2 linked regions of the Actinomadura luzonensis genome follow. The protein of the gene in region 2 interacts with the protein of the main gene of each other region in a pairwise test. Links are inferred from orthologs where the notes say so. Each region holds a gene or a part of one and is shown on either strand. Other genes may lie near its edges. The genes, in order: leuS and ligA.

Region 1 (11,014 bases), 5.4 Mb from region 2 along the record:
CCGTTCCTGGGGACGCTGCAGGTCATGGAGCGGCCCCTGGTCCCGATCCAGGCCGAGCCGGACGGCGACTCGTGGCGGTTCGTCCTGCCCGGCGACCTGACGGGCTGCCGGGTGCTCCTGCTGGTCAACCCGCACAACCCGACCGGCCGCGTCCTCACCCGGGAGGAGCTGGAGGAGCTGGCCGAGCTCGCCGAACGCCACGACCTGCTGGTCATCGCCGACGAGATCCACGCCGACCTGACCTTCGCCCCGAACCAGCACATCCCGTTCGCCACGATCGCGCCCGAGCGGACGGTGACGCTCACCTCCGCCACCAAGGCGTTCAACCTGGGCGGCATCCGCTGCTCGGTGGCCCACCTCGGGCACGAGGGCGTGCGCAAGGCCCTGGCCGCGCAGCCGCCGTTCCTGTTCGGCTCGGCGAACCTGTTCGGGGTGGAGGCGACCGTGGCCGCGTGGCGGCACGGGGACGCCTGGCTGGGGGAGGTCGTGGCGCTGCTGGACCGCAACCGGCGGGCCATCGGCGAGCGGCTGCCCTCCTCCGTGTACGGGTACCGCATGCCGCAGGCCACCTACCTCGCCTGGCTGCACGTGGGGCGGGAGGGGATGGCGGAGGTCATCGAGCGGCAGGCCAAGGTGCTGCTGAACGACGGGGCGGCGTTCGGGCCGGGAGGCGCGGAGTACGTGCGGCTGAACTTCGCCACCTCCGAGGCCATTCTCGACGAGATCCTGCGGCGGCTGGCGCGGATCGCCTGACGCCGGCCCGCACCCTCCGGCCGAGCGGGGACGGAGGGTGCGGGACAGGACGGAAGCGGGAGCATCCGAGGGTGCGGGTCAGGGCAGGAGCGGAGGGACGGAGGGTGCGGGTCAGGGCAGGAGCGGAGGGGCGGAGGGCGCGGGTCAGGGCAGGGGCGGGAGGGCCGGAGGGGTGGCGGGCGGGTGCTCGGCGAGGGTGGCGAGCGCCAGCTCGATCGCCCGGTCGAGCTGCGGGTCACGCCCCGCCACCCGGTCCTGCGGCGTCGCCACCACCTCGACGTCCGGCTCGACCCCGTAGTTCTCCACCCCCCAGCCGTGTCCTTCCAGCCAGAACGAGTACCGCGGCTGCGTCACCCGCGTCCCGTCCACCAGCTGGTACCGGGAGTCGATGCCGATCACGCCGCCCCACGTCCGGGTGCCGACGAGGGGGCCGAGGCCGCGGTTCTTGATCCCGGCGCTCACGATGTCCCCGTCGGAGCCGGCGAACTCGTCCGTGACGGCGACGACCGGCCCGCGCGGCGAGTCGGCCGGGTAGCGGCGCGGCTCGAACCCGCGCGCCCGCACCCAGCCGGTGACCTTGCGCCCCAGCTTCTCCAGCACCAGCTCCGACAGGTGGCCGCCGCTGTTGTCGCGGAGGTCCACGACGAGGCCGTCGTAGGCCATCTCGGTGCGCAGGTCGCGGTGGAACTGCGCCCAGCCGGAGGCCACCATGTCGGGCACGTGCAGGTAGCCGAGCCGCCCCCCGGACGCCTCGCGGACGTGCGCCCGCCGGCTCTCCACCCAGTCGTGGTAGCGCAGCGCGGTCTCGTCGGCGAGCGGCTTGACCACGACGCGGCGCGTCTCGCCGCCGGAGCCCGGCCGGACGGTCAGCTCGACGGGCTGGTCCGCGGTGCCGGCCAGCAGGGCGGCGGGGCCGCGCACCGGGTCCACGGGCCGACCGCCCACGGCGACGATCGCGTCCCCGGGGCGGACGGCGACGCCGGGGGCGAGCAGCGGCGAGCGGGCCTCGTGGTCGGAGGACTCGCCGGCCAGGATGCGCTCGACCCGCCACACGCCGTCGGCGTCCTTGGCGAGGTCGGCGCCGAGCAGGCCCTGCCGGCGGCGCGGGTCGGGGCCGCCGCCGGGGCCGATGGCGTAGGCGTGGGAGGTGCCCAGCTCGCCCTGCGTCTCCCAGAGGAGGTCGATCAGCTCGGCATGGGTGCCGATGCGCGCGACGAGCGGTTCGTACCGGTCGAGGACGGCCTGCCAGTCGACGCCGTTCATGTCCTCGCGCCAGTAGTGGTCGCGCATGAGCCGGCCGGCCTCGCGGAAGCCCTGCCGCCACTCGGCGACGGGGTCGACGCGCACCGCGACGCGGTCGAGGTCGACGGTGACGACCTCGTCGCCCTCGGACGCGGCGCGGGTCTGCAGGCCGTTCTTGCCGTTGGTGACCAGGCGGGTGCCGTCGCCGCTGACCTCGAACGAGCGGATCTCCTTGCCCAGCTCGCTCTTGGCGCGCTTTTTGAGGTCGTAGCGTTCCAGCACCACCTCGTACGGCGCGTCGCTGCCGTCGCCGAGCTGGCCGGCCAGCGGGTAGCGCAGCCACAGCAGGGCGTCCTTGGCGGTGCGCAGGTTGCCGTAGCGGCCGGCAGGCACCGGCACGGGCACCACGCGCGAGCCCAGCCCTTCGGGGTCCACCTCGGTGCGCGGCGGCGTGTCGTCCTTCTTGTCGTCCTTGCCGCCGCCCGCCTTGTCGTCCTCGCCGTTGAAGCCGCGGCCCTGCAGCGAGGGGTCGAACGGCGAGGGCGTGTCGGCCTTGAGCGGCACCAGGTAGGGCTTGCAGCCCTGCGGGAAGGACATGTCGAAGACGTGGGCGTCGTAGACGGGGTCGAAGGTGCGCACCGACAGGAAGGCCAGGTGCTTGCCGTCCCTGGTGAACATCGGGTCGTAGTCGGCGAAACGGACCGGGGTCACGTCGATGACCGAGGTGCCGTCCACCCGTCCCATCCTGATCTGCGACAGCGGCTCGTCGTGCGGGTGCACCCAGGCCAGCCACGAGGAGTCGGGCGAGAACGTCAGCCCGCTGAGGTCGCCCTGGCTGGTGCGGTCCAGCTCGCGCAGGTTGCCCGACTCCAGGTCCACGACGAGCAGCCGCCCGTCGTGGGTGGCGACGGCGGCGTGCTTGCCGTCGGGCGCGGCCTCCAGCTCCAGCACCCGGCCGAGCTGCCCGGCCGCCAGCGTGCGGACCTCGCCGCCGGGCGTGCCGATCTCCAGCCCTTCCTCGCCGCCGGCGTCGGAGACCCAGATGGCGTGCCCGTCGGCGTTCAGCACGCGCGGCAGGCGGACGCGCACGCCGGGCTCGGCGCGCAGCGTGCCGGCGGGGCCGTCGCGGTGCGGCATCCAGTGGGCGGTGCCGCGGATCTCGACGACGCTGGCCCGGCCGGTGGTGTCCGGCGCGTACGCCCCCACCCGCAGCGGCGCCGGCCGCGAGGCCCGGCCGGGACGCGGGCCGCCGAGCCGGATGTCGAGCGGGCGCGGCTCGGCGTCCAGGCTCTCCAGCAGCCACAGGTCGCCGGCGTGGCTGTAGACGACGCGCTGCCCGTCGCCGGTCGCGTGCCGGGCGTAGAACTCCTCGTGCCCGCTGTGCCGGCGCAGGTCGGAGCCGTCGGGCAGGACCGAGTAGAGGTTGCCCGTGCCGTCGGGGTCGGCCAGGAAGACCAGCCGGTCGCCGATCCAGTTGACGGCCCAGTACTGCGCGGTGCTGTCGGCGAACAGCCGGGCGAACTCGCCGTCGCCGTCGGCGTCCACCCAGATCTTGCCGGCGGTGCCGCCGCGGTAGCGCTTCCACTGCGACGGCTCGCGCCACATGGGCGAGACGGTCGCGACGCGGTCGCCGCTGACGGCGACGTCGCTGACCCAGCCGTACGGCAGCCGGGTCGCGGGCCCGGCGTCGAGCGGCACCGCGTACGCCCAAGTGCGGCTGCGCGAGCCCTGCCCGGTCGCGCTGACGGCCAGCACGCCGCCGTCCGCGCTCCAGCCGCGCACCCGGGTGGTGGCGCTGCCCCAGAAGGTCAGCCGCTCGCCTTCCGGCCCGTCCACCTCGGCCGCGAAGACCTCGGGGGCGCCTTCCCTGCTGCTGGTCCACGCGATGCGGGTGCCGTCGGGCGAGAACCGCGGGTCGCTGACCGGGACGCGGTCGGCGGTGAAGCGCCAGGCCCGTCCGCCGTCGAGGGGGGCCAGCCAGACGTCGTCGTCGGCGACGAAGGTGACCAGGTCACCGTGAAGATGCGGATATCTGAGGTAAGCGCCATTTGTCACAGCTGCACATTAATGCGCGTCACCAAGCGCAGCCCAAGAATTCTCCTCCTGGCGGACCTGCCGCGTACCCGGAACGCCCAAGAACGGGGTGTGCCGGACTTGCGGGGGAAGAGGGCCGGATAACCGATTTCGGAGGAACCATGAGGATCTTCGCCCGCGCCCACCAGCTTCCGCCGCGGCTGGCCGCCGCCGCCATCGTCCTGAACTCGGGGATCGAGATGCTCGGCGCCGACGAGGAGCGCGCCGCCGGCCTGCACGGCATGGCCTGCGGCGCCTATCCGTTCCTCGGCAGGATGGATCCCGTCGAGTTCGCCCGGCTGCTGTCGCGGGCCCAGACGGCGCTCGGCGTCGCGCTGCTGGTGCCGTTCGTGCCGTCGCTGGTGGCCGGGGCGGCGCTGACCGGGTTCGCGGGCGGGCTGGTCGGGCTCTATCTCAGGACGCCGGGCATGCGGCGCGAGCACAGCCTCCGGCCGACGCCGCAGGGGCTGGGCGTGGCCAAGGACGTCTGGCTGCTGGGCATCGGGCTCGGGCTGGTCCTGGAGGAGCTGGGCCGGCGCGGCGAGCGCTGACGAGGATCTCCGCTGGTACGGCACTAAATAGGACATACACGGGTAGCCGTGACACATGGTACAGATCGGCTACACCTTGATGTCGGAACAGACGCCGGCCCGCGAGCTGGTCGACTACGCGGCGGCGGCCGAGCGCATCGGCTTCGACTACGCCGTCATCTCCGACCACTACTTCCCGTGGGTCGAGGAGATGGGCCACTCGCCCTACTGCTGGTCGGTGCTCGGCGCCGTGGCCCAGGCCACCGAGCGCATCCCGCTCATGACGTACGTGACCTGCCCCATCATGCGCTACCACCCGGCCGTCGTGGCGCAGAAGGCGGCCACGATGGGCGTGCTGAGCCAGGGCAGGTTCACCCTCGGCCTCGGCGCGGGCGAGAACCTCAACGAGCACGTCATCGGCGAGGGGTGGCCGCCGGTGGACACCAGGCACCGCATGTTCGCCGAGGCCGTCAAGATCATCAGGGAGCTGTTCGGCGGCGACTACGTCACCTACCAGGGCGAGTTCTTCGACGTCGACTCGGCCAAGCTCTACGACCTGCCCGACGAGCAGGTGCCGATCGGCATCGCCGCGTCCGGCGGGCAGTCGGCCGAGCTGGCCGCCGAGCTCGGCGACGTGCTCGTGATCAACGACCCGATGCCGGAGGTCGTCCAGCAGTTCAACGCCGCCGGCGGGCAGGGCAAGCCGGTCTACGGCCAGCTCGCCCTCTCCTACGGCACCGACGCCGAGGCCGCCAAGCAGCGCGCCCACGAGCTGTGGCGCTGGTCGGCGGTCGGCGGCTGGAAGGTCATGGCCGAGCTGCCCGGCCCGGTCAACTTCGCCGCCGCGGCCACCACCGTCCGGCCCGACGACGTCGCGCAGAGCGTGCCGTGCGGCGACGACGTGGACGCCGTCGTGCAGTCGGTCAAGAAGTTCGCCGACGCCGGCTACACGCACGTGGCGCTGGTGCAGGTCGGCCACGACCAGCAGGAGCCCTTCTTCGGCTGGGCCGAGAAGGAGCTCCTGCCGGCGCTGCGCTCGCTCTAGGGAACGATGTTGACCAGCTTGGGCGCCCGGACGATCACCTTGCGCGGCATGCCGGACAGGTAGGCCGAGACCTTCTCCGAGGCCAGGGCCAGCGCCCGCAGTTCCTCCTCGGAGATGCCGGGCGGCACCTCCAGGCGGTCGCGGACCTTGCCCGCCACCTGCACGACGCAGGTGACCGACTCCTGCACCAGCAGCGCGGGGTCGGCGACCGGCCAGCCGGCGAAGGCGACAGGACCGGTGCGGCCCAGCCGCTCCCAGCCCTCCTCGGCGGTGTACGGGGCCACCAGCGACAGCAGGACCGCCAGCGTCTCGGCGGCCTCGCGCACCGCCGGGTCGGCCGGGCCGCGGCCCGAGTCGATGGCCTTGCGCGCCGCGGAGGTCAGCTCCATCATGCGGGCCACCGCCACGTTGAAGCGCTGGCCCTCGATCAGCTTGGTGACCTCGTCGATGGTGCGGTGGGTCACCTTGCGCAGCTCGGCGTCGCCGGTCTCGAACGCGACGCCCGGCTCGCTGGTGACCTCCGACATCACCCGCAGCGCCCGCGCCAGGAACTTCTGCGAGGCGGCCGGCGAGACGTCGGCCCAGTCGATGTCGTCCTCAGGCGGGCCGGCGAACACCATGGTCAGGCGCACGGCGTCCACGCCGTACTCGTCGATCTGCCGGCCCAGGTCGACGCCGTTGCCCAGCGACTTCGACATGGCCTTGCCGCCGTTGATCACCTGGCCCTGGTTCAGCATGCGCAGGAAGGGCTCGGTGAAGTCGAGCAGGCCCATGTCGTGCAGGACCTTGGTGAAGAAGCGCGAGTACAGCAGGTGCAGCACGGCGTGCTCGATGCCGCCGACGTACTGGTCGATCGGGCCCCACTTGCGCACCTGCTCGGGGTCGAACGGGCCGTCGGTGTAGCCCGGCGAGCAGTAGCGCAGGAAGTACCAGGAGGAGTCGACGAAGGTGTCCATGGTGTCGGTGTCGCGCTGGGCGCGGCCGCCGCACTTGGGGCACTCGACGTTGACCCAGTCGGTGGCGCTGGCCAGCGGCGACACGCCCTTGGGCGCCAGCGCCTCGCCGCGCAGGTCGGGCAGTGTGACGGGCAGCTGGTCGTCGGGGACGGGGACCTCGCCGCAGTCGAGGCAGTGGATGATCGGGATCGGCGTGCCCCAGTAGCGCTGGCGCGACAGCAGCCAGTCGCGCAGCCGGTAGTTGACCGCGCCGGCGCCCCTGCCCTCCTTCTCCAGGATCTCGATGATCCTGGAGATGGCCTCGGTCTTGGTCAGGCCGTCCAGCGGGCCGGAGTTGACCAGGGTGCCCTCGCCGGGCGTGGCCTCGCCGGTCTCGCCGGGGTCGGCCAGGCCGGTGTGCACGACGACCTTGACCGGCAGGTCGAACCTGCGCGCGAAGTCGAGGTCGCGCTGGTCGTGGGCGGGCACCGCCATGATGGCGCCGTGGCCGTAGTCGGACAGCACGTAGTCGGCCGCCCAGACCGGGATGCGCTCGCCGCTGACCGGGTTGATCGCGTGGCGGCCCAGGAAGACGCCGGTCTTCTCCTTGTCGGTGGCCAGGCGCTCGATGTCGCTCAGCCGGGCGACCTCGGCGCGGTAGGCCTCGAACGCGGGCCGCTGCTCGTCGGTGACGATCTCGTCGGCCAGCGCGGCGTCGGCGGCGACGACGAAGAACGTGGCGCCGTACAGGGTGTCGGGGCGCGTGGTGTAGACGTGGACCGGCTCGTCGCGGCCCTCGATCTCGAACAGCACGTCGGCGCCCTCGGAGCGGCCGATCCAGTTGCGCTGCATGGTCAGCAGGCGCTCGGGCCAGCCGTCGAGCTGGGCCATGTCGTCCAGCAGGCGCTGCGCGTAGTCAGTGATCTTGAAGTACCACTGCGTCAGCTCGCGGCGGATGACGTCGGCGCCGCAGCGCTCGCACCGGCCGGCCACGACCTGCTCGTTGGCCAGCACGGTCTGGTCATTGGGGCACCAGTTGACCAGGCCGCCCTTGCGGTAGGCCAGGCCGCGCTCGAAGAAGCGGATGAACAGCCACTGGTTCCAGCGGTAGTAGTCGGGGTCGCTGGTGTGCAGGCGGCGCGACCAGTCGAAGGAGATCGCGTAGCGCTTGAAGGAGTTGGCCTGCGTGTCGATGTTGGCGTAGGTCCACTCCGCCGGGTGGGCGTTGCGCTTGATGGCGGCGTTCTCGGCGGGCAGGCCGAAGGAGTCCCAGCCGATGGGATGCAGGACGTTGTAGCCCTTCTGCATCCAGTAGCGCGCGACCACGTCGCCCAGCGCGAAGACCTCACCGTGACCCATGTGCAGGTCGCCCGACGGGTAGGGGAACATGTCGAGCATGTAGCGCCGCTCGCGGGGGTCGGCGGGGTCTTCGCTCGCCCGGTAGGGCTCCTGCTCCTCCCAGCGCTGCAGCCACTTGGCCTGCAGTGCCTGCGGGTCGTACTCACTCACGGCTACTGTCCTTCTGGCTTGACTCGGACCCATAAGAAAACCCCCCGTACAGACAACGAGGGGTAGCCGCGACGGCGAGATCTCAGGGCCGTCGCGGCCCGCTAAGAAGCAGGGTCGCGGAACGCATGTGTCAAGCCTAGCGCACCTCTTCGGCTGAATGCAGGCGGACGATCGACGCGTGCAGGCACAATGGACGCTTCAGGCTCGACGAGACCTGATGGTGATGTATCCGTTGTGACCTCATTCGTCCCAGAAGATTACCCTTATCGCCGTGGTGTACCCTGCTGAGCCCGATCGACCGGGGGACGGCCTGCCGTTGCAGGACCCGCCCACGGATCCGCACGGCTTCGCTCGTTTCGCTGCGGAAGCACCCGCATCTCTTGGAAAATCCCATGAGATCATGCCTGGTACGTCAAATCCGGATATAAGGGTTGATCCGGACAGAACTTCGGGAGGACCGGCAGCCATGGCAACGGATAACTCCGGACCACACCTGCCCCCGTCCTGGCCGGAGGCGCCACGCCGGGAGACACCGTCGTGGGCCAGCACGCCGTCCGAGCAGGACCCCTCCCCCTCCTGGGCCAGCACGCCCGCGGCCGACATCCCCATGTCGTGGCCCGAGGTCACCCGGCCCGCGGGCCACGACCCGGCCTGGCCGGAGCCGCCCCGCCCGGACGCCTCCTGGCCCGAGCCGCCCCGCCCGTCCGGCCCCGGCGGCGCGTCCGGCCGCCCGAACGGTCCCGGTGGTCCCGGGGGTCCTGGCATGTCCGGGGGTCCTGGCATGTCCGGGGGTCCTGGTGGTGACGGGCGTCGCGGCGGGGCGCCGCAGTCCTTCGGCGCGCCGGAGCCGGGGCCCTCCTGGCCGGAGCCGCCCCGTCCGGACTCCGGCTGGCCCGAGCCGCCGCGCCGCGACGGCGCGCACTCCGGAAGCAGCGCGAACGGCGCGAACCCCATGAACGGCGCGAACCCCTCGCACGGGACGCACCAGGCGAACGGAACACCCGTCGCCAACGGCACGCACCCCGGCAGCGGCGCCCACGCCGCCAACGGCACGCACCCGGGCAACGGCGCCGCGTCCTGGCCGGGCGACCCCGGCGCCAACGGGCAGCACCGCGTCCCCGACCCGGTCCCCGCCTGGCAGCAGCCGCCGACCCCGTCCCCCGGCGCGTGGGCCAACCTGTCGAGCCCCGCCCCCTGGCCGCCCCGCCCCCAAAGCCCCCAAAGCCCCCAGAACCCCCAGAGCCCGCAGAGCCCCGGCGAGCCCCCGGAGCAGCGCCCGTTCGACCACGCCGCGCCGCCCCAGGCCGCCGCCGCGGCCGGGCCCCACGCCGGTCCTCATGCCGGGCCCCATCCCGGGCCTCACGCCGGGCCCCACGCGCCCCCGAACGCCCCGGCGCCGCACCCGTCCGAGGAGCGGACGATCACCTACGCCCAGCACGCCGACAACCTCCTGAACGATCGCGCGGTCCCCAGCACCCCCATGGACTCCACCCACATCGGCACCCCGCCGACGCCCCCGCAGGGACCGCCCGCCGACGACCCGGCCAACCTGCCGCCGGGCGCGCCCCGCCCCGGCTCGAAGCTGAGCCGCGACCCTTCCGACCCGGAGAACCGGTTCGTGACGGCGGGCCAGATCAGCGGCTCCCGCACCCCGCCGCCCGAGCGCCAGCAGGAGCTCTGGAACACCGTCTTCGGCGACAACTACCAGGCCATGGGCGACCAGGAGTCGCTGGACGACGACGACGACCAGGGCAAGCCCGTCTGGATCTACGCGCTCGGCGGCTCGGTGGCGGTCGCGCTGGTGGCGGCGCTGCTGTGGGCGTTCCTGGCCGGGCCGCTGGCCGGCGAGGACCCGGCGAGCACCGCCGTCGCGGCCGCGCCGACGTCCTCGGCCAAGCCGAGCACGGCCAAGTCCTCGACGACGATCGGCGGCCTGCCGAAGTACCCGGGCAAGGCCTCCCCGGTGATCGGCCGGGTGCCGGACGCGGCGGCCGGCATCTCGCTGCCGCGCCTCGGCGGCACCTGGCAGCTCGACCAGCGCACCACGGTCAAGGCCACCTACGGCTACGACACCCGCCAGTACGTCCCGGTCGCCGACGACAAGTCCGCCATGATCATGTCGGGCCCGCTGCCGCAGCGGCTGGCCTCGCTCTACGACCAGGACGACCTGGAGCCGGTGATCAAGCAGGTGGTGCTGGACGCCCGCAAGAAGTTCTTCCCGGCCGACAACAAGGTCCGCAAGAGCGCCCAGCAGGCGATCAAGGTCGGCGCCCAGACCGGGCGGCTGATCGCCTACGAGCTGACGTCGAGCACCGACAAGGCCACGATCGTGGTGATGGCGGTCAACACCGGCGGCAGCGTGCCCGCCATCGTCTACGTGTCGATCCCGGGCGAGAGCAAGCAGCTCCTGCCCGACATCCGCGTCGTGATGAACCAGATGAGGCTGTCGGCGCAGTCCTAGCGACCGGCGAACGGCCCTAGAAGCTGCACTCCATGTGCTTGATGCCGTTGATGAACGAGGAGTGCAGCCGGTCCGGCTCGCCGGCCTCGATCCCGGGGACGCGGCGCAGCAGCTCGCGGAACATGACCGTGATCTCCCGGCGGGCCAGGTGCGCGCCCAGGCAGAAGTGCGGCCCCGGCCCGCCGAAGCCGACGTGCGGGTTGGGGTGGCGGGTGATGTCGAAGCGGTACGGGTCGGCGAACACGGAGGCGTCCCGGTTGGCCGCCCAGTAGAACAGCACGGCCTTCTCGCCCTTGCGGTAGAGGTTGCCGTTCATCTCGAAGTCGCGGGTGACCTTGCGGCGCATGAAGTTGACCGGCGCGGCCAGCCGGACGATCTCCTCGACGGCCCCGGGGGCGCGGCCGTCGAGGTCCTCCAGCCAGAGCGCGCGCTGGTCGGGGTGGTCGGTGAGCAGGCGCAGCCCGGC
Region 2 (10,873 bases):
CCACCGGTGTCGGTGCCGGTGGACAGCGGCGCCTCGTAGGCGGCCACGGCGGCGCTGGAGCCGCCGGACGAGCCGCCCGGCACCTTCGTCAGGTCCCACGGGTTGTGGGTCGGGTGGTAGGCGGAGTTCTCCGTGGAGGAGCCCATCGCGAACTCGTCGAGGTTCGTCTTGCCCAGGATGACCAGCCCGGCCTCGCGCAGCCGCCGGGTGACGGTCGCGTCGTACGGCGGCCGCCAGCCCTCCAGGATCTTGGAGGCGGCGGTGGTCGGCATGTCGCGGGTGGTGAAGATGTCCTTGTGCGCGATCGGCACGCCGGCCAGCGGCCCGAGCTTCTCGCCCGCCCGCAGCCGGGCGTCTACGGCCCGCGCCTGCTCCAGCGTGACCTCGCGGTCCACGTGCAGGAACGCCCTGACCTTGGGCTCCACCTCGGCCATGCGGTCGAGGTGCGCCTCGGCCACCTCGACGGCCGACACCTCGCCCCCGGCGATCATCGCCCCCAGCTCGGCGGCGGTCTTGCGGATCAGGCTCATGCCTCCTCCCCGAGGATGCGCGGCACCTGGAAGCGGTCGTCCTCGACGGCGGGGGCGCCGGACAGCGCCTGCTCGGGGGTCAGGGACGGGCGCACCTCGTCGGCACGGAAGACATTGGTGAGCGGGAGCGCGTGCGACGAAGGCGGCACGTCCTCGGCGGCGACCTCGGCCACCTTCGCGACCGACTCGATGATGGCATCGAGCTGGGTGGCGTAGTGGTCGAGCTCGTCGTCCGTGAGCGCCAGCCTGGACAACCGGGCCAGGTGTGCGACCTCGTCGCGGGTTATGGCGGACATGAGTCGTTGAACCCGTTTCGTGGATGGAGTCTTTGGACACTGCCATCCTAGGGGGCTTGACGCAGCGCACCCGAACCATTAACCCACTGGCAACATGCGGCGCGCGTCCCGTGGAAGCGCTCCCACGGAGGCGAGGGTCGCGTCAGGCGGTATGGGTGACCTCGGGCTGGTAGCCGTACTCGGCCGCGTGCCGGCTCTCCTCGACGCCGGCGTGCTCGCGCAGCCACTCGGTGACCTCCGCGGGCGGCATCGGCTCGCCGAACAGCCAGCCCTGCCCCACGTCGCAGCCCATCTCGGCGAGCCGCATCGCGACGTCGTCGGACTCGACGCCCTCGGCCACCGAACGCAGCCCGAGCGAGCGCACCAGGTCGACGATCGAGCGCACGATCCGGTCGTCGTCCTCGGAGGCGGCGATCCGGCGGACGAACGAGGCGTCGATCTTCACCTCGGACACCGCCAGCCGCTGGAGCCGGATGAGGGAGGAGTAGCCGGTGCCGAAGTCGTCGAGCGACAGCGGCACGCCCAGCGTGGCGAGCGCCTTGATGGTCTCCTGCGTGTACGCCTGGTCGCCGGTCAGGATGCGCTCGGTCACCTCGAGCTGGATGGCCGAGGGCGGCAGCCCGTAGCGGGCCAGGCCGACCTCCAGCCGCTCGGGCAGCGCCGAGTCGAGCAGGTCGCGGGCGGAGATGTTGACCGAGACCTGCACCCGCAGCCCGGCCCGCCACCAGCGAGCGGTCTGCGCCAGCGCCTCCTCGATCACGTACGCCGTGAGCTGCCGCATCAGGTAAGACTGCTCCGCCAGCGGCACGAACTCCGACGGCGGGATCGTGCCGTGCACCGGGTGCCGCCAGCGCAGCAGCGCCTCCACGCCCCGCACCGCGCCGTCGCCCAGCCCGACCTTGGGCTGGTAGTGCAGCGACAGCTCACCGCCGTCGATGGCGCGGCGCAGGTCGCCGAGTAACGTCAGCCGCTCCGGCGAGTTGCGGTCCTTGTCCGGCTGGTACAGCTCGACGCCGGTGCGGCCCTCCTTGGCCAGGTACATCGCCACGTCCGCGCGCTGGAGCAGCAGCTCGAAGTCGGGGGCGTGGTCGGGGTAGAGCGCGATGCCGACCGAGGCGTCGACGTCGAACGTCATGCCCTCCAGGCGCACCGGCTCGGTCAGCGCGGCGCGCAGCCGGGCCGCCACCTCGCGGGCCGCGTGGGTGTCGCGGATCGAGGGCAGCAGGACGGCGAACTCGTCGCCGCCGAGCCGGGCCACCACGTCGCCGGGCCGCACCGAGTGGGTCAGCCGGTGCGCGACGAGCTGCAGCAGCCGGTCGCCCACCGGGTGGCCCATCGTGTCGTTGACCTCCTTGAACCGGTCGAGGTCGAGGAGGAACAGGCCGACCCGCTCGTCCTGGCGGGCCTCGGCCAGCGCCTCCTCGGTGCTCACGATGAGCATCTTGCGGTTGGGCAGGCCGGTCAGCTCGTCGTGCAGCGCCTGATGGTCGCGGCGCATGGACAGCGTGGCCGTGAAGTAGACGGCCGCGAGGGGCGCGACGAACAGCGGCACGAGGCCGGGCGAGTGGTTCATGACCACCACGACCAGGGGCGCCATGCCCAGCAACGCGACGTAGACCAGGCTCTGCGGCCCGGCGGTGGCCTTCAGCACGCGCACGATCGAGCGCCGCTCGTGCAGCGCGACCGCGCCGCAGACGAGGGTGGCGCGGGTGACGAAGTACGCGACGCCGGCCAGCGCGATCGGCAGCAGGTCGGGGACGCCGGGCTCCCACGGCGCGGCCGGGCTCGGCACGATGCCGAACGCCCCGAGCACCACGGCCGCGGCGGTGAGGGCGAGCGTGGACTGGGCGATGTTGAACATGACCCGGTGCCAGGCCTTGCGCGTCACCACGCCGTTCATGGCGACCGCGACGGCCTGCAGCAGCACCGCGACCGGCAGCCCGAAGTGCAGCAGGGCGGCGAAGGTGAACATCGCGGACGGGTACGTGCCGCCCACGGAGGCGGCGGAGGACACCATCACGGGCCTCAGCTCGCCGAGGATCACGAGGACCACCAGCACCCAGAACAGCGCGGTGCGGGCCAGCGCGACGAGCCCCGCGGCGTCGAGCCTGAGCATGGCCACGAGCAGGGCGGTGAAGCCGATCACCGTGATGCCGGCGAGGAACGCCCAGAGGGGCGTGCCGACGCGTGGCCCGGTGTCGCGGGTGTCGGTTGGGTCAGTCATCGATAACAGAACCCCCATTAGGTCACTATGGGAGGGTACGACCTTCAGCCCACTTCGCGAAACCAAGCGCGTACGGTCCGTAGTTCTCCTTTGGGACATATACCCGAAAACCACCCTCCGTAGCAAACCATGCCCGATCCGTACCCGTCCCGGAGGCGGCGGCGTCCACTCGCCGACCCTCGTGAACGCCCGTCCAGGCCACCGCCCGCGGATCCGCCTGCCCTGGATGCGCGCAAGCAACCCTCCCGTGCGCGCAACAACCCACCGACCCCCGCCGCCTTGACGGCCCTCACCCCCGGACGCCGCCGCCGGTGACGGTCATGCCTCCGGTTTGACCGCCACCTCCGCCGCCGCCTCAGGCCCGTCGTTGAGCAGCACCTCGAACCCGGCCCCGTCCAGGATCGGCACGTTGAGGCTCACCGCCTTGTCGTACTTCGACCCCGCGTTCTCCCCCGCCACCAGGAACGACGTCTTCTTCGACACCGACGAGGCCACCTTCCCGCCCCGCGCGGCGATCGCGTCGGAGGCGGAGTCGCGGGTGTAGCCCTCCAGCGTGCCGGTCACCACGAACGTCAGCCCTTCGAGCGTCTGCGGCCCCTTCTCCGGCGCGGGCTCGTCCGCCATGCGCACCCCGGCGGCCCGCCACCGCTCGATGATCTCCCGGTGCCAGTCGACCTCGAACCACTCCTTGATCGTCGCCGCCACCCGCGGCCCGATGCCTTCGACCGCGGCCAGCTCCTCCTCCGAGGCGTTCATGATCGCGTCGATCGAGCGCATGGCGCTCGCCAGGTCGCGCGCGGTGGGCGGGCCCACGTGCCGGATCGTCAGCGCCACCAGGATCTGCGCGAGCGGCACCTGCTTGGCCCGCTCCAGCTCCTCGATGAGCAGCCGGGCGACCGCGCTCGGCTCGGCGTTCTGGTTGGCGAAGAGCGTGACGACCTTCTGCTCGCCGGTCTTCGGGTCGATCTTGGGCAGGCCGGAGTCCTGGTCGCGGACCACCGACCTGATCGGCAGCAGCTGCTCCAGCGTCAGGTCGAACAGGTCGGCCTCGGTGCGCACCACCGGCTCCTGCGGCGGCAGCGGCTGGGACAGCGCGGTGGCCGCGACGTAGCCGAGCCCCTCGATGTCGAGGGCTCGCCGCCCGGCCGCGAAGTAGAGGCGCTCACGGATCTGCGCGGGACAGCTCCGGGCGTTGGGGCAGCGCAGGTCGGCGTCGCCCTCCTTCTCGTACGCCAGCAGCGTGCCGCACTCGGGGCAGTGCGTCGGCATGACGAACTCCCGCTCGGACCCGTCGCGCAGCGCCGCCACGGGCCCCACCACCTCGGGGATGACGTCGCCCGCCTTGCGCAGCACCACCGTGTCGCCGATCAGCACGCCCTTCTTCTGCACGATCGCGGCGTTGTGCAGCGTGGCCCGCTCGACCGTGGACCCGGACACCACCACCGGCTCCATCACCGCGAACGGCGTCACCCGCCCGGTGCGCCCCACCCCCACCTGGATGTCGAGCAGCTTGGTGTTGACCTCCTCCGGCGGGTACTTGAACGCCATCGCCCAGCGCGGCGCCCGCGAGGTCGAGCCCAGCTCGCGCTGCGTGCGCAGGTCGTCGACCTTCACCACGACGCCGTCGATCTCGTACGCCGGGTCGTGCCGGTGCACCCGGTAGTGCTCGATGAACGCGTTGACCTCGGTGAGCGTCGGCACCACGCGGTAGAGGTCGCTGACCGGCAGCCCGAACGCGCGCAGCCGCTCGTAGACCCCCGACTGGGTGCGCGGCTCGGCCGCCCCCTCCCACACCCCGACGCCGTGCACCAGCATGCGCAGCGGGCGCTGCGCGGTGACGCGCGGGTCTTTCTGCCGCAGGGTGCCCGCGGCGGAGTTGCGCGGGTTGGCGAACGGCGGCTTGCCCTGCTCGACGAGCTGCTCGTTGAGCAGCTTGAAGTCTTCCACCGGGATGTAGATCTCGCCGCGCACCTCGACCAGGCTCGGCACGTCGTCGCCGGTGAGCCGGTGCGGGACGCCCTTGATGGTGCGCACGTTGGCCGTCACGTCGTCGCCGGTGCGCCCGTCGCCGCGGGTGGCGGCGCGCTCCAGCCTGCCGTCGCGGTAGACCAGCGCGATGGCCAGGCCGTCGATCTTCAGCTCGCACAGGTAGGGGCCCGGGTCGCCCTCGGCCAGCCGCTCGGCGCGGGCCTGCCAGGCCGCCATGTCGGCGGCCGTGAAGGCGTTGTCGAGGCTCTCCATCCTGGCCAGATGCCGCACCTTGGCGAAGTCGCCCGAGGGCGGGGCGCCCACCTTCTGGGTGGGCGAGTCGGGCGTCTGCAGCGAGGGATGGGCCTCCTCCAGCGCCAGCAGCTCACGGAACCACTCGTCGAACTGCGCGTCGCTGACCGTCGGCTGGTCCTCGACGTAGTAGCGCCAGCGGGCCTCCTCGACCAGCTCGCTCAGCTCGGCATGCCGCTTGAGCGCGGCCACGGGCACGCCTCCGGGCTCGGTGCTCGACTGGCTCACGCGGGCTCTCCTTCCGTACGACGCGTACGACGACCTGTGCAAACGCTACCGCCGGGCACCGACAAGAACACGCTCGCGGCGCGCCCCCTGACAGCCGCCTCAGCCCTCGCGCATGCCGCCGGCCGGGTCGTCCTTGAGCACCTGGGCGGCCTTGCGGCAGGCGGCCAGCGCCGCCCGCGCGTACGCGGGCGAGGCTCCGGCCAGCCCGCACGCGGGCGTGAGCACGACCTTCCCGGCCAGCGCGTCGGGCGCGAACCCGAGCCGCCGCCACAGCTCCACCGCCGGCTTGGCGATCACGCCGACGTCCGGCAGCCGCGTGTCGGTGGCCGGCACGACCCCGAGGAACAGCGGGGTCCCGGCCTCGACCAGCTCGCCCAGCTCGTCCTCGTCGCGCCGCCGCAGCAGGGAGGCGTCCACCGAGACCGCCCGCGCCCCCGCCCGGCGCAGCAGCCCGAACGGCACCCCGGGCGCGCAGCAGTGCACCACCGGCTCGCCGAACAGCCGCAGCGACTCCTCCACCCGCCACTCCTCCACGGCCGCCAGCCGCCCGAACCCCGACGCCGTCGGCACCGTGCCCGCCAGCACCCCCGGCAGGCCGGGCTCGTCGAGCTGCAGCACGATCTCGCTCACGCCGGGCAGCCGCCGCCGCACCTCGGCGCAGTGGTCGGCGACGCCCTGCGCCAGCGAGGCCGTCAGGTCGCGTACCGCGCCCGCGTCGGCGAGCATCTTGTCGCCGTACTTCAGCTCGACCGCGCCGGCCAGCGTCCACGGCCCGCACACCTGCAGCTTGAGCGGCCCCTCGTAGTCGTGGCCGATCTCCTCCAGCCCGTCGAGGTCGCGCCGCAGGTGGTCGACGGCCCGCTGGTGGTCGCGCCCCGGCCGGTCGGTCAGCCGCCATCCCGACGGCTGCACCTCGACGGGCATGTCGACCAGCAGCGACGCCGTCCGCCCGACGAGATCGGCGCCGACGCCCCTGGCCGGCAGCTCCGGCAGGTACGGCAGGCCCGGCACCTCGCCGAACACGACCCTGATCGCCTCAAGATGATCGTCGCCCGGATGCGACCCGACCCCGGTGGCTTCCCACGTTGACATGGCACAAGCGTAGGCTCTTGCGCATGCAGCTCACGAAGTACGGCCACGCGTGCGTCCGCCTGGAGAAGGACGGCAAGGTCCTCGTCATCGACCCCGGCGCCTTCACCAGGGACCCGGTGCTCGACGGCGCGGACGCCGTCCTCATCACCCACGAGCACATGGACCACGTGGACGTCGGCAAGCTGACGGCCGCCTCCCCCGACCTCGAGGTCTGGACGTGCGAGGGCGTGGCGGCCGAGCTGTCCGAGGTGCCGGCCAAGGTCCAGGTGGTACGGCACGGCGACGCCTTCGAGACGGCCGGTTTCCGGGTGCGGGCGTTCGGCGAGTGGCACGCCGCCAACCACCCCGACGTGCCGATCGTGCAGAACGTCGGTTTCCTGGTGGAGGACGAGGTGTTCTACCCGGGTGACTCCTTCACCGTGCCGGAGGCCGAGGTGGGCACGCTCCTGGTGCCGACCGGCGCGCCCTGGCTGAAGCTGCCGGAGGTCGTCGAATACCTGCGCACGGTCCGGCCGGCGCGGGCGTACTCGACGCACGACGCGCTCTACGGCGACATCGGCCTGGCCCTGGTCGACAACTGGCTGAAGATGGAGGCCGACAAGCAGGGCGCCGACATCCGCCGCCTCGCGGTCGGCGAGTCGGTCACCCTGGCCTAGCCCCGGCCGGCCGACCTGATCGTCGCCGAGCCGATCACCGTGTCGCCGGAGTAGAGCACGGCCGCCTGGCCGGCCGCGACCCCGGTGGCGGGCCGGTCGAGCTCGACGCGCAGGCCGCCGCCGGTCTCCTCGAAGCGGCAGCCGTAGACCTCGCCGTGCGCCCGGAGCTGCACGGTGAGGTCGGCGCGCAGGTGCTCGGGGCCGTTCCAGACGGGCGGGCCGCAGGTGATCGTGGTGACCTCCAGCGCGGCGCGCGGGCCGACCGTGACGGTGTTGCTGACCGGCTCGATCGACAGCACGTAGCGGGGCCGGCCGTCGGGCGCGGGCCGGTCGATGCGCAGGCCCTTGCGCTGCCCCACGGTGAAGCCGTGGGCGCCCTGGTGGCTGCCGACGACCGCGCCGTCCTGGTCGACGATGGGGCCCTCGGCCGAGCCCAGCCGGTCGGCGAGGAAGCCGCGGGTGTCGCCGTCGGCGATGAAGCAGATGTCGTGGCTGTCGGGCTTGTCGGCGACCGTCAGGCCGCGCCTGGCGGCCTCGGCGCGCACCTCGGCCTTGGTGGAGTCGCCGAGCGGGAAGATCGCGTGGGCGAGCTGCTCGCGGGTGAGCACGCCCAGCACGTACGACTGGTCCTTGCCCTGGTCGGGGCTCCTGGACAGCACGCCGTCGGCGAGCCGGGCGTGGTGGCCGGTGGCGACGGCGTCGAAGCCGAGCGCGAGCGCCCGGTCGAGCACGGCCGCGAACTTGATCTTCTCGTTGCACCGCAGGCACGGGTTGGGCGTGCGGCCGGCCGCGTACTCGGCGACGAAGTCCTCGATCACGTCGCGCTGGAAGCGCTCGGCCATGTCCCAGATGTAGAAAGGGATGCCGATGACGTCGGCGGCGCGGCGCGCGTCGCGGGAGTCCTCGATCGTGCAGCAGCCGCGCGCCCCCGTGCGATGCGATTGGGGGTTGGCCGACAGGGCGAGGTGGACACCAGTGACGTCGTGACCGGCCTCGGCGATGCGCGCGGCGGCCACGGCTGAGTCGACGCCGCCCGACATGGCGGCAAGCACACGCAGTCCCATGACCGTTCCAGCGTACTGTCCGGCGGGAGGTGCGCGACCGCGCCCTCGGTCTGCGAGGATTCAGCCCATGCGACTATTCGGGCGCAAGGACGCCGAGGACGAGGGCGGCGCGTCCCGCGAGGACGGTATCGCCACATTCTGGACGTGGTGGCAGGAGAGCAGACCGGCCGTCGACGCGCTCGTGGCCGCGGGCGACACCGGCGGCCTCGAGGACCTGCTCGCGCCGGCGGTGGCCGCCGTCCACCCCGGCCTGGTGTGGGAGGTGGCCCCAGGCCGCAACGCCATGCACACCCTGGTGGTGACCTCGGCGGGCGACGCCGAGCTGCGCCCGCTCGCGCACCGCTGGGCCAAGGCCGCCCCGCCCGCCGACCTGCTGTGGGAGTTCCACCCGTCGCGGCAGGCCAACCCGCAGGCCGCCGAGCTGACGCTCGACGTGGGCGGGGCCGAGTTCGCCCTCGACAAGCTCGTGCTGGGCCTGCGGGTGCCGCGCAACCAGCCGCGCGTGGACGTCTCCGCCTACCACCCGATCTTCGCCGACCTCGACGAGGACGTCCGCCTGGACGCGGCGCTGCTCGCCCTCGACTGGCTGCTCGGCGAGGACGACGTGGCCCGGTGGGTGGGCGAGATCACGGCGGTGACGTTCGAGCCGATCGACGCCGTGTCCGCCGCGCACCTGCCGGCCGTGGTCGCCGACCTCGCCTCCGGCTACGACGAGGAGGAGTGGGTGCTGCTGGAGGGCCAGACGGCCGGCGGCGCGCCGCTGGTCGCGACCGCCCGCTACCCGCTGCGCCCGGTGGACCATCCGCTGTTCGACCAGCACATCGCGATCACGCTGCCGTACGCGCACCGCGACGAGGCCGGGCTGCCGATCGGCGAGTCGCTGACCGCGCTCCGCGACTTCGAGGAGCGGCTGGCCGCCCGCCTGCTCAAGCTGCGCGACGACGCGGTGCTCGCCGCGCACCTGAGCGCCGAGGGGCAGCGGGTCATCCATCTCTACGCCGACCCGACCGGCGACGCGGCCATCCATGCCAAGGAGCTGATCGTGAGCTGGGAGGAGGGCGAGCCCCGGGTGGACGTCGCCACCGACCCGGCCTGGACGGCCGTCTCGCCGTTCCTGAGCTGACGTCGCGGCGGGCGGGCCCGGCGTCCCGGGTGACAACCGACGGTTGTCGGGTGCGCGCGGGCGTTGTTGGAGCGGGTGCGGCTCGTGCCGGTTATATGGCCGCATGCGCGAACCGACCCCGACAGCAGCCCCCGCCCCTCCGGCACGCCCCGCGACGCAAGGCACGCCGACCGGCCCAGCCGAGAGCACGCCGACCGGCCGCGCGGAGGTTGCCGCGTTCGCGGCGGCGAACTTCTCGCGCGCCACCGGCGCGGGCCTGGACCCGCACGAGTATCTGCGCGTCACCGCCGCCCTGACCGGCCTCGACGGCTGGGGCGAGGCCCTGATGGGGGCCGCCCGCGGCCATCTCGCCCGCGCCCGGCAGGCCGCCGGCGCCGTCTCCGCGGGCGAGCACCACCAGGTCGCGGCGCGCTGGTTCCACTTCGCCACGCTGGGCCCGAACCCCGAGCGCGCGCTGGCCGCCGCCGAGGCGGACGCCGCCATGGCCCGGGCGCTGGAACTGCTGGACCCGGACGCCCGCAGAGTGGAGGGCCCCGAGTTCGCCGGATGGCTGCGCGGCCCGGCCGGCGCCCCGGTGGCGATCGTGGTGCCCGGCCTGGACTCCGGCAAGGAGGAGTTCCACGACCTGGTGGCCGCCCTGCTGCGCCGGGGCCTGGCGGTCCTCGCCATGGACGGCCCCGGCCAGGGCGCGCTCGCGGCCACCACCACCGTCCGGGCCGACTACCACCGGGTCGTCGCCCGGGTCGTGGACGCGCTCGGCGCCCGGCGCGTGGGTCTGGTGGGGCTGAGCCTGGGCGGCTACTACGCGGCGGAGAGCGCCGCGCACGAGCCTCGCGTCGCCGTCGCGGCCACCGTCAGCGGCCCCTTCCGGCTCGACTGGGCCGCCCTGCCGGACCCCGTCCGCCTGCTGCTGGCCGAGCGCGCGGGCGGTGAGGACGCGGCCCGCGCCTTCGCCGGCCGGGTGGACCTGTCTGCGCTCGCCGCCCGCGTCGCCTGCCCGCTGCTGGTGGTGGACGGCGGCCAGGACGTCATCCCCGGCGTGACCTGCGGCGAGGCGCTGGCCCGCCGCGCGCCCCGCGGCCGGTACCTGCGGATCCCGCACGGCGACCACCTGCTGGGCAACGCCCGCCCGGACTGGCTGCCGGCCCTCGCCGACCACATCGCCGGGGGCCTGACGCCGGAAGCCTGACCTCGGGGCCTGACCTCGGGGCCTGACCTCGGGGCCTGACAGCCGCCGGCTAGCTCAGCCCCGCCCGCCGGGCGCGTTCGACGGCGGCGGGCAGCACCTCGATCAGCCGGTCCACGTCGTCCCTGGTGGAGGTGTGCCCGAGGGAGAAGCGCAGCGAGCCGCGGGCCGCGGCGGCGTCGGCGCCCATGGAC

What was found.
Region 1: the proteins of ligA (region 2) and leuS interact in binary tests that used the Escherichia coli proteins (3 or more experiments, as listed by UniProt). The link is inferred for Actinomadura luzonensis from one-to-one orthologs.

What each region holds. Positions count from the first base shown.
Region 1 is NZ_JAKRKC020000001.1:6,102,749-6,113,762, forward strand. Bases 5,381-8,494 are described here. They hold leuS (leucine--tRNA ligase), read right to left. Parts: upstream 8,121-8,494; coding sequence 5,640-8,120; downstream 5,381-5,639. Other genes in these bases: MF672_RS28905 (TIGR03557 family F420-dependent LLM class oxidoreductase), read left to right, coding at 5,381-5,643. Also shown: MF672_RS28890 (MalY/PatB family protein), read left to right, coding at 1-753; MF672_RS28895 (S41 family peptidase), read right to left, coding at 898-4,050; MF672_RS28900 (hypothetical protein), read left to right, coding at 4,191-4,619; more of MF672_RS28905, read left to right, coding at 4,675-5,380; MF672_RS28915 (hypothetical protein), read left to right, coding at 8,554-10,548; MF672_RS28920 (cytochrome P450), read right to left, coding at 10,565-11,014.
Region 2 is NZ_JAKRKC020000001.1:665,679-676,551, forward strand. Bases 2,964-5,936 are described here. They hold ligA (NAD-dependent DNA ligase LigA), read right to left. Parts: upstream 5,559-5,936; coding sequence 3,369-5,558; downstream 2,964-3,368. Other genes in these bases: MF672_RS03160 (putative bifunctional diguanylate cyclase/phosphodiesterase), read right to left, coding at 2,964-3,050; MF672_RS03170 (methionine synthase), read right to left, coding at 5,658-5,936. Also shown: Asp-tRNA(Asn)/Glu-tRNA(Gln) amidotransferase subunit GatA, read right to left, coding at 1-530; Asp-tRNA(Asn)/Glu-tRNA(Gln) amidotransferase subunit GatC, read right to left, coding at 527-826; more of MF672_RS03160, read right to left, coding at 969-2,963; more of MF672_RS03170, read right to left, coding at 5,937-6,650; MF672_RS03175 (MBL fold metallo-hydrolase), read left to right, coding at 6,674-7,306; tRNA 2-thiouridine(34) synthase MnmA, read right to left, coding at 7,303-8,370; MF672_RS03185 (DUF695 domain-containing protein), read left to right, coding at 8,438-9,493; MF672_RS03190 (alpha/beta hydrolase family protein), read left to right, coding at 9,597-10,682; MF672_RS03195 (cysteine desulfurase family protein), read right to left, coding at 10,732-10,873. UniProt on the Escherichia coli protein: DNA ligase that catalyzes the formation of phosphodiester linkages between 5'-phosphoryl and 3'-hydroxyl groups in double-stranded DNA using NAD as a coenzyme and as the energy source for the reaction.